One region of the Paenibacillus sp. J31R34 genome, then DNA from elsewhere that is predicted to be linked to it. Evidence: riboswitches for the same ligand, from Rfam matches in the RefSeq annotation. Region 1 holds a riboswitch; the other holds the start of a gene.

Region 1 (5,911 bases):
AATACGCTACGACTAGGGTTTTCCCGCGTGGCGGATGAGGATATTGTGCGTGGTATTCGGATTATTGGCGATACGGCAAAGCAGCTGTGGGGCCTTGCATAAGAAATAAGAGTTAGAGCGAAGCTGGTACATTTTATTATTTTGAAAAGGGGATGCAGGCATTATGGTGCAGTATAACGTTTCACCGCTTGTAAAGAGCTTGCCCGCTTCGGGCATTCGCAAGTTTTTCGATATGGCCGGGCAGGATGAAAATATGATTTCGCTGGGCGTAGGCGAACCGGATTTTGCAACACCGGAGCGTGTGCGCGCCGCGTGCATAAGAGCGCTGGAAAGCGGTCAGACGATGTACACGCCAAATGCCGGTCTAATGGAGCTGCGCGAGGAAATCGCCGCATATTTGGAGAGCAGCTTTCGATTGAATTACGAGCCGAAGGACGAGATTCTGGTGACGGTGGGCAGCAGCGAGGCGCTTGATCTGGCCATGCGCACACTGATTTGTCCGGGCGACGAGGTGCTGATTCCGGTTCCCAGCTATATCGCCTATTCGCCCATTGTAGCGCTGCAAGGTGGCAGTATCGTAAACGTTGAGACGCATGAGCATGAGCAATTTAAGCTATCGGCACAATCGCTGTGGGCAAAAATTACCCCGCGCTCCAAAGTGCTGCTGATTAACTATCCGAACAACCCGACGGGTGCGGTCATGTCCTACGAGGATTGGCTCCCCATTGCCGAGCTGGTGAAGGCGCATAATCTGATCGTCATTTCCGATGAGGTTTATGCGGAGCTGACTTATGAGAGCCAGCATGTAAGCATCGCATCGCTGCCTGGCATGCAGGAGCGGACAATCGTCATCAGTGGCTTCTCGAAAGCTTTTGCCATGACAGGCTGGCGCATTGGCTATGCCTGCGGCCCTGTGGAAATTATATCGCAAATGCTGAAAATCCATCAATACACAGCGATGTGCGCACCTATAATGGGGCAGATTGCTGCTCTGGAATCGCTGCGCAGCGGATTGGGCGACAAGGACCTAATGAAGGAGGCCTATAAGCAGCGCAGGGCGATGTTCGTGGACGGCTTGCAGAAGCTGGGGCTTTCCTGCCATATGCCGCAAGGAGCGTTTTATGCTTTTCCATCCATTGCCCATACGGGGCTGAGCTCGGAGCAGTTCGCCTTTCGGCTCATGCAGGAAGCAGGCGTTGCTGTCGTGCCAGGGCATGTATTTGGCCCGGGCGGTGAAGGACGCATTCGCTGCTCCTATTCGGTATCACCAGCGAAGCTGTCTGAAGCTTTGGAGCGAATGGACTGTTATATGAGCCAGATGGGGCAGGGTGAACCCTTGCAGCAGATGCAGCAGTTGGAGCGGATTGGCAGTTGAAGGGAGCAGTGAGGAAGGGGTTAGGAAAGAAAGAAGAGGGGTAAAAGAGGCGCTAAGCTTCTTCCCCTCCTCCGTAGACCATGCAATGGAATTCCGCCGCGCCTTGCGGTGTTGGGCGGATATACGTATCGGTAATGCGGAAGCCTGCCTTCTCGTATACGCGAATAGCGCGTGCATTCCAGGTCAGCACCTCCAAATCCAGCTCGCTGTGTGGAGCACGTCGGCGAGCCTCTTCTACCAGCAGCGCAACAAAGGCGGTGCCTGAGCCCCTGCTGCAAAGCTGTGGATGCAGGCCGAGGCCAAGCCGCAGCACTTCATCTCCCAGCGGGAAAAACTGTGCAAAACCAACGAGCTCCCCTTGGTCATCTAGAATAGCGGCGTATTGCTTCTGACGGAGCTCGGGATCACCGAACTCCATCTCTGCTTTCTCCATAGCCTCCCATGCGGGCCATTGGTAGATGCCGTAAGGCGGTTCGTACCGCCAATCGCACAGCTGGCGGGCATGGGAGGCGTCCATTGCGGCAACCTTCCAGCCAAATGGCGGCTGGGCGCCGTCAGGGACAGCACTCGCATTTGTCATGATTACACAATCTCCTTATAGACCTCAATCGCGCGGGCGCGTGAAGCCTTCAAATCTACAATGGCATGCGGCTGCGGCAGGTGAATTTGCTTATCGGACAGATGGGCAAGCTCAGGCAGCCAGCGTCTAATGTAAGTGCCGCTCGGATCATGTGTTGCGGACTGCGTAGCCGGATTCATAATGCGAAAATACGGAGCGGCGTCGTAGCCGAGCGACGAGCTCCACAGCCAGCCGCCCCGGTTCAGCGTATTATCATAATCGGCCAGCTGGCGGCGGAAATGCTGCTCGCCCAGCGTAAACGGGCACAGCAGGTTTTTCGTCAAAAACATGGCGGTAACCATCCGCAGCCGATTCGGCATTTCGCCGGTTTTATTAAGCTGCTTCATAGCGGCATCAATAACAGGAATGCCCGTTTTTCCTTGGCTCCATGCCACGAAATGCTGATCGTTCAGCCCAGATAAATCAAACTTCTGCTCATAGCGGTAGAAGTCCTCATTGTATTTTCCTTGGTACAGAAAAAAATCCCGCCATGCCAGCTGCCTAATCCACGACTCGGCTCCATACTGCTGCTGCGCTGCTTCATAGGCTTGCCTTGCCGACAGCGCTCCTGTATTCAAATAACGCGCTAAATGGCTTGTCTGGTTTTCCGCAAACTGGTCGCGGCTGCCTTCATAGCCAGCTAGACGGCGGTTTAGAAATTGCTCCAGCGCATCGGCTGCACTCAGCGTTCCCGCGTCCGCCGTGCCAGATGCTCCCGCTACCCGCAGAAAGGCTGCCGCAGCGGGATGCTCCCGAGGAAGACTGAAGCGCTCTGCTATGCTGGCATCTATATTTTTCAGCGTATCCAGCTGTTTCAGCGTTGTTTCGCCTGCAGGGGAATAATGGCTTTGCATGAAGGACTGCCACATGCGGTAAAAGGGCGTAAATACCTTGTAAGGCTCACTGCGCCTAGAAAACGTATGAAGCTCCTCCAAATCGGCGAGTGGCGCATCGTCAAGCGGCAGCCAGCGACGTCCCGCTGCGCGCACAACCTGCGCAGTCGCGTGGTCGCGCATTCGGGAATAAGGCGTATAGTCCATGTGGACGAGAACCTCTTCAATGGGATGGGCCAGCAGCAGCGCTTCGGTAATGGCAGCGGGATCGCCGTAAAGCACATGCAGCTGCTCGCCCGCCGCCTTGTACTGTTCCAATAGGAAGGTGGCTTGGGACAAGAAGGTTCTGCCGCTGTGGCAAGAGAGCCGGTCCTCGTCCGCCAGTGACGGGTCTATTATAAGCAGATGAAAGCCGCGCTTCCCAGAGCGGCGCACATAATCAAAACTGCGCAAATCGTTTGAACGCAGGTCTTTGCGGTGAATATATACATACATGGAAACGAGCCCCCTTGTGTCCGTGCTAGAAAACAGCAAAGCCGCAAGCTATTTGTCCGAAGACAAACAACTGCGGCTTTGCTGATTGAGACAGCAGCTTTTCGTTATGTAAGCGAAAAAAGCATGGCCTGGCTCTATTGCTCGCTTGCGTACTTGTCGTAAGCGTCTTGGCTCATAATGCGTGTAGCTGACACGTAACGATCAGCATAATAAGACTCGCTAAGTTTGCTAATAATAACGCCTCTGCTCGAGGAAGCATGTGCAAACTTTCCATCTCCAACATAAATACCAACGTGGGAGATGCCTTTGCCGCTCGTGTTGAAGAATACAAGATCGCCAGCGATCAGGTCACTCTTCTTCACTTCACTGCCATCGTTCGATTGCGCTTGGGAAGTACGGGAAAGATCGATGCCCATTTTATCGAAAACATATTTCGTAAAACCGGAGCAGTCGAAGCCTTTCGTAGTTGTTCCGCCGCTTTGGTATGGTGTGCCGATCAGATCAGCGATAACACCATCCATCTTCGAACCTGCGAACACGCTGCCTGCTTGGAAAGCAAGCATTAATACAAGACCAACGAGTAATGCAGTTACCTTCTTCAAAATTTGAAACTCCTTCCGGTGCCGACGAGGTTAGCTGTGGGGTTCGGTTGTGAAGGTTCCCTATGATTTCCAAGACACTTGAATCAAGCCGTCCAAGCATCGAAATCAATTCACCCAAAGTGGTTCCCCCGTATTTCTATACCTTTGCGGTATAAAAAATTAGGCTGGTTTAATTTTGCTCTGCGCTAATAATTCGTTTTTTTCATGTGATTTCCTCCTATATGAATGAATTTCTAATAATTCTCATGTAACCTTTTGGCTCAATTTTGCGTTAAAACAAGTTTCTTGCCTAATAAATGCTCGTTCTATCACCGTTCGCAAGCAAAAAAACATTTTGTCAGTTTATATGAGAAATAGGCAGCCAATATGCTAAGAATCGTACATATAGGCTAGAATTATAGCGTAAAATGAAGAATTAGAGAGTTTAGTGTGCATCAGTCTAGGGGTTGGTAAATAAATAGAAGCGTTGCCTGGAGATGTTGGATAACTGAAAAACCCCGATTGCGGCCTCTTGTCCGCAATCGGGGTTTTTATGAGAAGGACTTTAGAAAAATGAGAATACTAAATGAGAATTAGGGAGGGCTGCCTTCATTTTTCTAAACTTAATTTCCTATTTATGGATGATAAAAGTTGTATAAAAGGGTCCTAAAAGGAGTCTGAAACGGTCTTAAAACGGTCTCAGCTCTGCTTCGATTGCAGGCAATCGTATTGTGCAGCGAGTGTCCATACCTTTAATAAGGTACGGAGCAGATGATAGGCTTGATGCATGATGAGCGCCAGAATTCCCGCCCAAGCATAGGAAAGGCCGGATACCAAGAGCGAAGCGGCGACTGCCAGCAGCCACATCAGCAGAGAGAGGCCGGCATAAGGAAAAAGATTTCGGAGCGCAATGCTGAGCGAGCGCATCGAGCCCGTGCCGGAGGCGGCGCCGAACTGCATGGCGAGCAGCAGCAGGTGAACGAGAAAGCTCCACAGCAGCCAACCGCCAAAGCCTGGCAGCGTGCTTTGCAGCAGCTCGCTCAGCGAATGGCCCTCCATTAGCAGCTTGAAGGCGCGAGGAAGAAGGAACCAGCCAGGCGCGAAAATAAGCAGCGTGCGCAGCCAATAGAGCAGCGTCATAGGCTTCCAAGCTTTGCGAATGCCTTGAAGAAACTGCGTTCCACCTTTTTCGTCCATATGATGCAGCGAGTAGAGCAGCCCCGCATGTAACAGTGGGCTCAGCAGCATGCGGGCGGCGAACAAGCCGCCCAGCAGCCATAGATAGGGGTTGATCAGATCTGTTTTTGTCAATTGAAACTGGGCTTCGCTGAGGAACAGCGAAACGGCCGAGTCCGACGGATGCTGGAGGGGAAAGCGCCGCAGCAGCGGCAGTACAGTCATATCAATAAAGCGGTAAAGGAAAAGTCCCCATAATAGCTGGTACAGGAACAACGCAATGACGATATAGAAATGGCGGATGGCGAGCCGCCAGCCTTGCTTCATATGCTGCTTCATTTTTTAACCTCCTCTCTACCAGCCTACGGATGCGAGCAGGCCTTCAATAAGCTTCGTCAGGCCGAGGCTCCACCGAATGCGCGACTGCTCCGGCACTTCTGCACGCATAAAATTGTTAATATGCCTATTGTCCAGCACATTGCTGTTTTTCGGATCCACCGCTACCCATGCGAGCGGAGCAGCATGCATCACCTTGTACTCCATATGCGACTCGGCGGCATCCCAGATTTTAGAAGTTGTTTCACCGTCGGTAAAGGAGAAAACGAGCGGTATGGGTCCGTTTTGTCCGCCATTGCGCTTGATCAGCACGGTAGACTCGTACTCTGTTTGGCCATCCTGCTGCACTTCATTCACTCGAATAGCCTCTACTGAAAAATCCGCCATCAGGCTGCCATATACATACTGGTGAAAATAATCCTGCCATTTTCCCTTCGTAACCTGCTCGACGACTCGCTGGAAATCGGACGTAGTTGGATGCTTGAATTTGTATTTT
Region 2 (5,911 bases), on a different contig from region 1:
ATGCGCGATGGAAGACCAGAGCTGAGACTGCTGCCGCCGATTATGGTATATGATACTTAGCCTAGTGGAATGCTAGAAGGAGGGCTCAACAATGTTTGTGCAAAAAAGCTTTAGCGGGCCGCAGCAAAATGGTGCCGGGACGTTATATTTAGTCGGAACACCAATCGGAAACTTAGAGGATATGACCTTTCGCGCGATTCGCACGTTGAAAGAAGTTGATCTTATAGCTGCCGAGGATACGAGACAGACACGTAAGCTTCTTTCCCATTTTGAAATTGCTACACGCCTTGTCAGCTATCATGAACATAATAAGCAAGCGAGTGGCACTGAGCTTATAAGATTACTGCAAGAGGGCCAATCCATTGCTCTTGTAAGTGACGCGGGGCTGCCTGCTGTCTCCGATCCCGGTGCGGATTTAGTAGCCGAGGCGGTAGAGCAGGGTATTTTTGTCGTTCCGATTCCTGGTGCAAATGCGGCCTTGTCGGCTTTAATTGTATCCGGCTTGCCAACGGAGCGTTTTATGTTTGCTGGATTTCCGCCGCGCGAGAAAAGGTCGCTTGCGAAGTGGCTGCTTCAGCTTCATGCACAGGAAGGCACCTTGATGCTGTATGAGTCGCCGCATCGCTTACGGAAGACACTGGAGGCCATACTGGAGCATCTGGGAGATCGCCGCATCGCGATGGTGCGGGAGCTGACGAAACGTTTTGAAGAAATGGCGCGTGGGACAGTAACGGAATGTATCGCTTGGATTGAGGAAAATCCGCCTTTAGGGGAGTACTGTCTTATAATAGAAGGAAGTAACTCGGATGAGAATACGGGGGAACTTGCTGCCGCTTGGTGGGCGGAGCTGAGCATGGAAGAGCATGTGCAGCATTATGAAGCAGAGCTTGGGCGTAAGGACGCGATTAAAAAGGCCGCTACAGATCGTGGTCTATCAAAACGTGATGTTTATAATGAAGTAAACCGCTAGAAAAACAAAAAATAGAGAAAAAAAAGACCTTCCTGGCCGGGTTCTAGCGCAGGAAGGCAATAAGGAGTATTAAAAGGTTAGAATTAACTAGTTGAATAAGGCTATTATAACCTATTTTTTTTATTTTGTCACAGGTGAAGGCATTTCTGATAAACAAATGTGACAAACAATTTTTCCTTTGAAGTAAGATACGTTCTCAGCGTTACCACAGAAGATACAAGCTGGCTCGTATTTCTTCAACATAATGCGCTCGCCGTCTACATAAATCTCTAGTGCATCTTTCTCTCCAATACCAAGCGTACGGCGAAGCTCGATAGGAATAACAACGCGACCTAATTCATCAACCTTACGGACAATACCTGTGGACTTCATCATAATAATTTGTTTCCCCTCTCATCAAAAAGTGTATTCGTCACTTTTCGACATAGTTTCTCTTTTTATGTCTACTATAATACCAACGTTTCCCATAATAGTCAACTGAAATTATTGAAGCAAATTGCAGCTACTAAGGGAGTTTGACTATATAGTAAGGTCATATTACTCTTACTATAGAATACAACAGCTTCGACATTTTGGAAACTGTTTTGCGACATTCTTCGACATATTTTTTACTTTTTTATGTCGAACCAGAGAACAAAAGGAGTTGATTTGTTGAATGAACCGACAGCTATCGGAAGAAAAAGTTTTTAAGGACCCTGTTCATAAATATATTTATGTCCAGGATCAGACAATATGGGATTTAATCAACACGAAGGAGTTTCAAAGATTACGGCGTATACGGCAGCTTGGAACCTCTTATCTCACTTTTCATGGCGCTGAGCACAGCCGATTCTCCCATTCCCTTGGTGTGTACGAAATCACTAGAAAGATTATTTCGCAATTCGAGCGGAATGGTTTTCCCGGCTGGCCGCAGGAGGAGCGGCTATTGGCGCTTTGCGCTGCCCTGCTGCATGACGTTGGTCATGGGCCATTTTCCCATTCGTTGGAGCAAGTATTCGATACCCATCACGAGCAGTGGACCTGCAGCATTCTGCTTGAGGATACCGAGGTCAATCGTGTACTACGAAATGTAGCAGACGACTTTCCTGAACATGTAACAGCTGTTATTAATAAGACATATCCAAATCCAATTGTCAGCGGGTTGATTTCCAGCCAGCTTGATGCGGACCGTATGGACTATTTATTGAGGGATGCCTATTTTACAGGCGTTAATTACGGCAACTTTGACCTGGAGCGTATTTTGCGCGTGCTCCGTCCTATAGATGGAAAGATCGTTGTTAAAGAAAGCGGCATGCACGCCGTAGAGCATTATTTGATGTCCCGCTATCAAATGTATTGGCAAATTTATTTTCATCCGGTGACAAGAAGCTCGGAAATCATCCTTAGACAAATATTTCGTAGAGCGAAGGAGCTTTATGAGGGTGGCTATGCTTTTGGCTGGATGCCGGAGCCGCTCAAACGGCTGCTTGACGGGACAATTGACGTTAAACAATATTTGAAGCTGGATGAGGCCTATTTGCAGACGGCCTTTACAGAATGGGGCGACGAGGGCGATGAGCTGCTCGCAGAGCTATGTGATCGTTTTCTGACGCGTCGCCTCTATAAATACATTATGCTGGATAAACCGGATATTAGCCTCTTTAATGAAGTAAGACAACAATTTGCAGCGATCGGATTGAATCCGGATTACCATATGGAAATTGATTTTCCATTTGATCAACCCTATGATGTGTATCAGCCTGATACGAAAAAAGGCGGAAAAGAGGAAAAGACGCCGATTTTGTTAATGGACGGGTATGAGGCTGTCAGTGAAATTTCCACGAAATCCGACATCATTCGTTCCATCACCGGGCTTCATCAGGGCCAGTCCCATTTGTATTATCCGGAAGAGAAGCTGCGTGCTTCTGCAGATCAATTAAGCGATAAAGTACGAAAGTTATTTAAAATATAGGAAAGTATTTGATTTTGCTATACTTTCTCTATATTTCTCGGACTGAAACGCGCCGCCAAAGGACGGCTTTCGACCGTTTCACCTTAAACTATAATATAGAAGGAGTTTGCTGAGCTATGATTTCTTTATTCGACACACACACGCATTTGGACTCCCCACATTTTGACGAAGACCGCGAAGCCGTTATCGAAAGAGCGCGTGCAGCAGGGGTGGATTTAATGGTCAATATTGGCTTTAATAGGGAAACGATTCCAACTACGCTTGCACTTGCAGAAAAATATGATTTTATATACGCCGCGGTCGGCTGGCATCCCGTTGACAGCATTGATATGCTGCCAGAGGATCTTAATTGGATTGAGGATTTGTGCTCTAATCCTAAAGTGGTAGCCATTGGCGAAATCGGACTGGATTACCATTGGGATACGTCCCCTAAGGACGTACAACACCGTGTATTTCGCGAGCAAATTCGATTAGCCAAAAAGCTGAAAAAACCAATTATTATTCATAATCGCGATGCTCATGAGGATGTTGTCAAGCTGCTGAAGGAGGAAAATGCATCTGAAGTCGGAGGCATTATGCATTGTTTTTCCGGCAGTCCAGAAACGGCTCAAAAATGCCTAGATATGAACTTCTATATTTCGTTCGGTGGACCGCTTACATTCAAAAATGCAAGGGTGCCAAAAGAGGTGCTTGCGATGGTTCCGAGCGACCGAATTTTGATCGAAACGGATGCCCCATATTTGACCCCTCATCCATTCCGTGGGAAACGAAATGAGACGTCTTATGTGTCGCTCGTTGCGGAAGCGGCAGCAGAAATATTAGGAAAATCGGTGGCCGAAATCGCCAATTTGACGACCGAAAACGGTAAAAAATGTTTCGGAATTGAGTAAAAACGGCTATAAAAGCGAGAATAAGTGACCTTTACGGCGATAAAACTAATTTTTCATGCTGAAATAGACTCTCTTTTCCGTAAATATCCTAAAATTTCGCTTAAATCGGTTTTTATCTGATCTTTACAATTAGGCTCCGATGAAGGTATGATTCATTTCAGAGCTTTAAATTTTTGTATTGGATTTCCAGTTTGCGCTTAATCTTCGAACTTTGGAGAGCGGGGGAACCAGGCACGATGCTGTGAGGAAATTGCGGATCACATTGCACGGGCACTTGAATTTCTTCTAGGGGTGAATTTGGCGGGGATTGCCATGAGCATTCTTCCGACGATAGGGCAGCTCTCTTGCCCGAACCCGACAGCTAACCTCGTAAGCGTTTATAGAGAGTGATCAACCTCGTGCATCCACCATTCCTGAATAGTCTATTCGACGTTCCCAGGAAGCCACGATACAGATCCTCTGTCGACGGGCTTTCTTTTTATTTTTGAATATTGGGTAAACCGTCGTCATAGGGTAAATCTAGGAGGTTGCAGAGGAAATATACTGGAGCGTGCTAGAAGCACGCCAATATACTATAGTCGCGTCAATGGTATCATGCGTAATTCGACGGCGGGGCTATGAAGGAGGACCGATGAAGTGGGCATTATTCAAGCAAGTGAGACCCATGGGAAACGATCATCCAGCATGTCTTTCGCATTGCGATGGAAGCGTGAAAACTTGCGTTTGATTCTTTTGAGTACTACGATCTCAATCGCTATGACTTTCATGTTTTTGGTGTTGTTGTACGGATCGGCTGACAAAAGCGTATCCGTAGTAGTGAATGGACAAGAAACTGTTGTTTCAACGAAACAATGGGTCCTGCAACGCCTACTGGATGAACAAGCTATTACAATTGGCCCGCATGATGAGGTATCTGTACCTCTGAATACGGCAGTAAAGGAAGGGGACCGCTTTGAGATTAAGCATGCGGTACCGCTACTTGTAAAAGCTGATGGCAAGACATCAACGGTGTACACGACAGAGAAAACCGTGCAGGCAGCGATAAAGAAATTAAATATTCCTGTTGAAGATGATGATAAAGTATTACCTTCGCTTGGCTCGGGCGTCAGCGCGGATATGACCGTAACGGTCATTCGCGTCGATACGAAGCTAGGCAAGTCGTCCAGCACAACACCGTTCACCATTGTGAAGAAGGAAGATCCGAACCTGGAAGTAGGCAAGGAAAAGGTTGTGCAGACGGGCAAAGAAGGCGTCGTAACGATCAAAATTGAGAAGCAGTTTGAAGATGGCGTGCTTGTCTCCAAGAAAGTAGTAGACAAGGTAGTTGAATCGGCTGCGGTTAATCAGGTCGTTGCAATCGGTACGAAAAAGCCGGAGCCTAAGGTTACTGTGCTGTCCACAGCGACAACCAGCAACAATGTAACGGTAGACGGCACCACGCTCACATCCAAAAAGGTGCTTAGCAACGTCACCTTGACGGCTTATTCAGCTGGCTTAGCTTCGACGGGCAAGAGCGAAGGCCACCCGGATTACGGTATTACGGCTTCTGGTGCTAAAGTATCGGAAGGACGGACGATTGCCGTTGACCCGGATGTCATTCCACTCGGTTGGTGGGTGTACATCGAGGGTATTGGTTTCCGCCGCGCTGAAGATACCGGAAGTGCGATCAAGGGTAATAAGATCGATGTGTATTTTGACAGTGAAAAGCAAGCTAATCAATTCGGGAAGAAAAAAGGTTTTACCGTCTATGTGATTGGTCCTAATAAGCCATCGCTTAGCTAATTAGCATCAGTTCTTTATGGATTGTGCTCTAGTTTATCGCAATTATAAGCTAAATATGACAGGTTACGGAAGAGGCCTTGCCTCTTCTTTTTGTTTGCGTAAGATTCGCTTGAATAGCTAATTGGGGGTATAATAAAACAGACGCGAATGAGCGGGTTGTTGTTGCAGCAATCGCCCATTTTTTTGAAATATATGCATGGATAAGTTTCCCTTTGCGAAAGGATTGTTCGATGTGATCAAGGAAATGATTGTAGTAGAAGGCAAAGAGGATACGGTGGCGATTAAGCGGGCCGTTGAAGCCGATACGATTGAGACGAA

The links. Region 1 has a riboswitch for cyclic di-AMP ahead of AC50YG_RS27660 (C40 family peptidase). Riboswitches for the same ligand answer to the same signal wherever they lie in the genome.
Region 2: it holds a riboswitch for cyclic di-AMP, as region 1 does, so the genes downstream of both, AC50YG_RS29660 (resuscitation-promoting factor) here and AC50YG_RS27660 (C40 family peptidase) in region 1, are expected to answer to the same signal.

What each region holds. Positions count from the first base shown of each region.
Region 1 is NZ_JBXENU010000013.1:78,210-84,120, reverse strand. Features, by position in the region: gene AC50YG_RS27680 (aminotransferase-like domain-containing protein) at 1-102, shown strand, start outside; gene AC50YG_RS27675 (aminotransferase class I/II-fold pyridoxal phosphate-dependent enzyme) at 164-1,375, shown strand; gene AC50YG_RS27670 (GNAT family N-acetyltransferase) at 1,428-1,955, opposite strand; gene AC50YG_RS27665 (cryptochrome/photolyase family protein) at 1,958-3,322, opposite strand; gene AC50YG_RS27660 (C40 family peptidase) at 3,457-3,927, opposite strand; cyclic di-AMP (ydaO/yuaA leader) riboswitch at 3,929-4,100, opposite strand; gene AC50YG_RS27655 (hypothetical protein) at 4,603-5,418, opposite strand; gene AC50YG_RS27650 (M1 family metallopeptidase) at 5,434-5,911, opposite strand, start outside.
Region 2 is NZ_JBXENU010000016.1:93,604-99,514, reverse strand. Features, by position in the region: gene AC50YG_RS29685 (tRNA1(Val) (adenine(37)-N6)-methyltransferase) at 1-60, shown strand, start outside; gene rsmI (16S rRNA (cytidine(1402)-2'-O)-methyltransferase) at 92-970, shown strand; gene AC50YG_RS29675 (AbrB/MazE/SpoVT family DNA-binding domain-containing protein) at 1,091-1,345, opposite strand; gene AC50YG_RS29670 (HD domain-containing protein) at 1,626-2,921, shown strand; gene AC50YG_RS29665 (TatD family hydrolase) at 3,038-3,811, shown strand; cyclic di-AMP (ydaO/yuaA leader) riboswitch at 3,996-4,203, shown strand; gene AC50YG_RS29660 (resuscitation-promoting factor) at 4,448-5,593, shown strand; gene rnmV (ribonuclease M5) at 5,826-5,911, shown strand, end outside.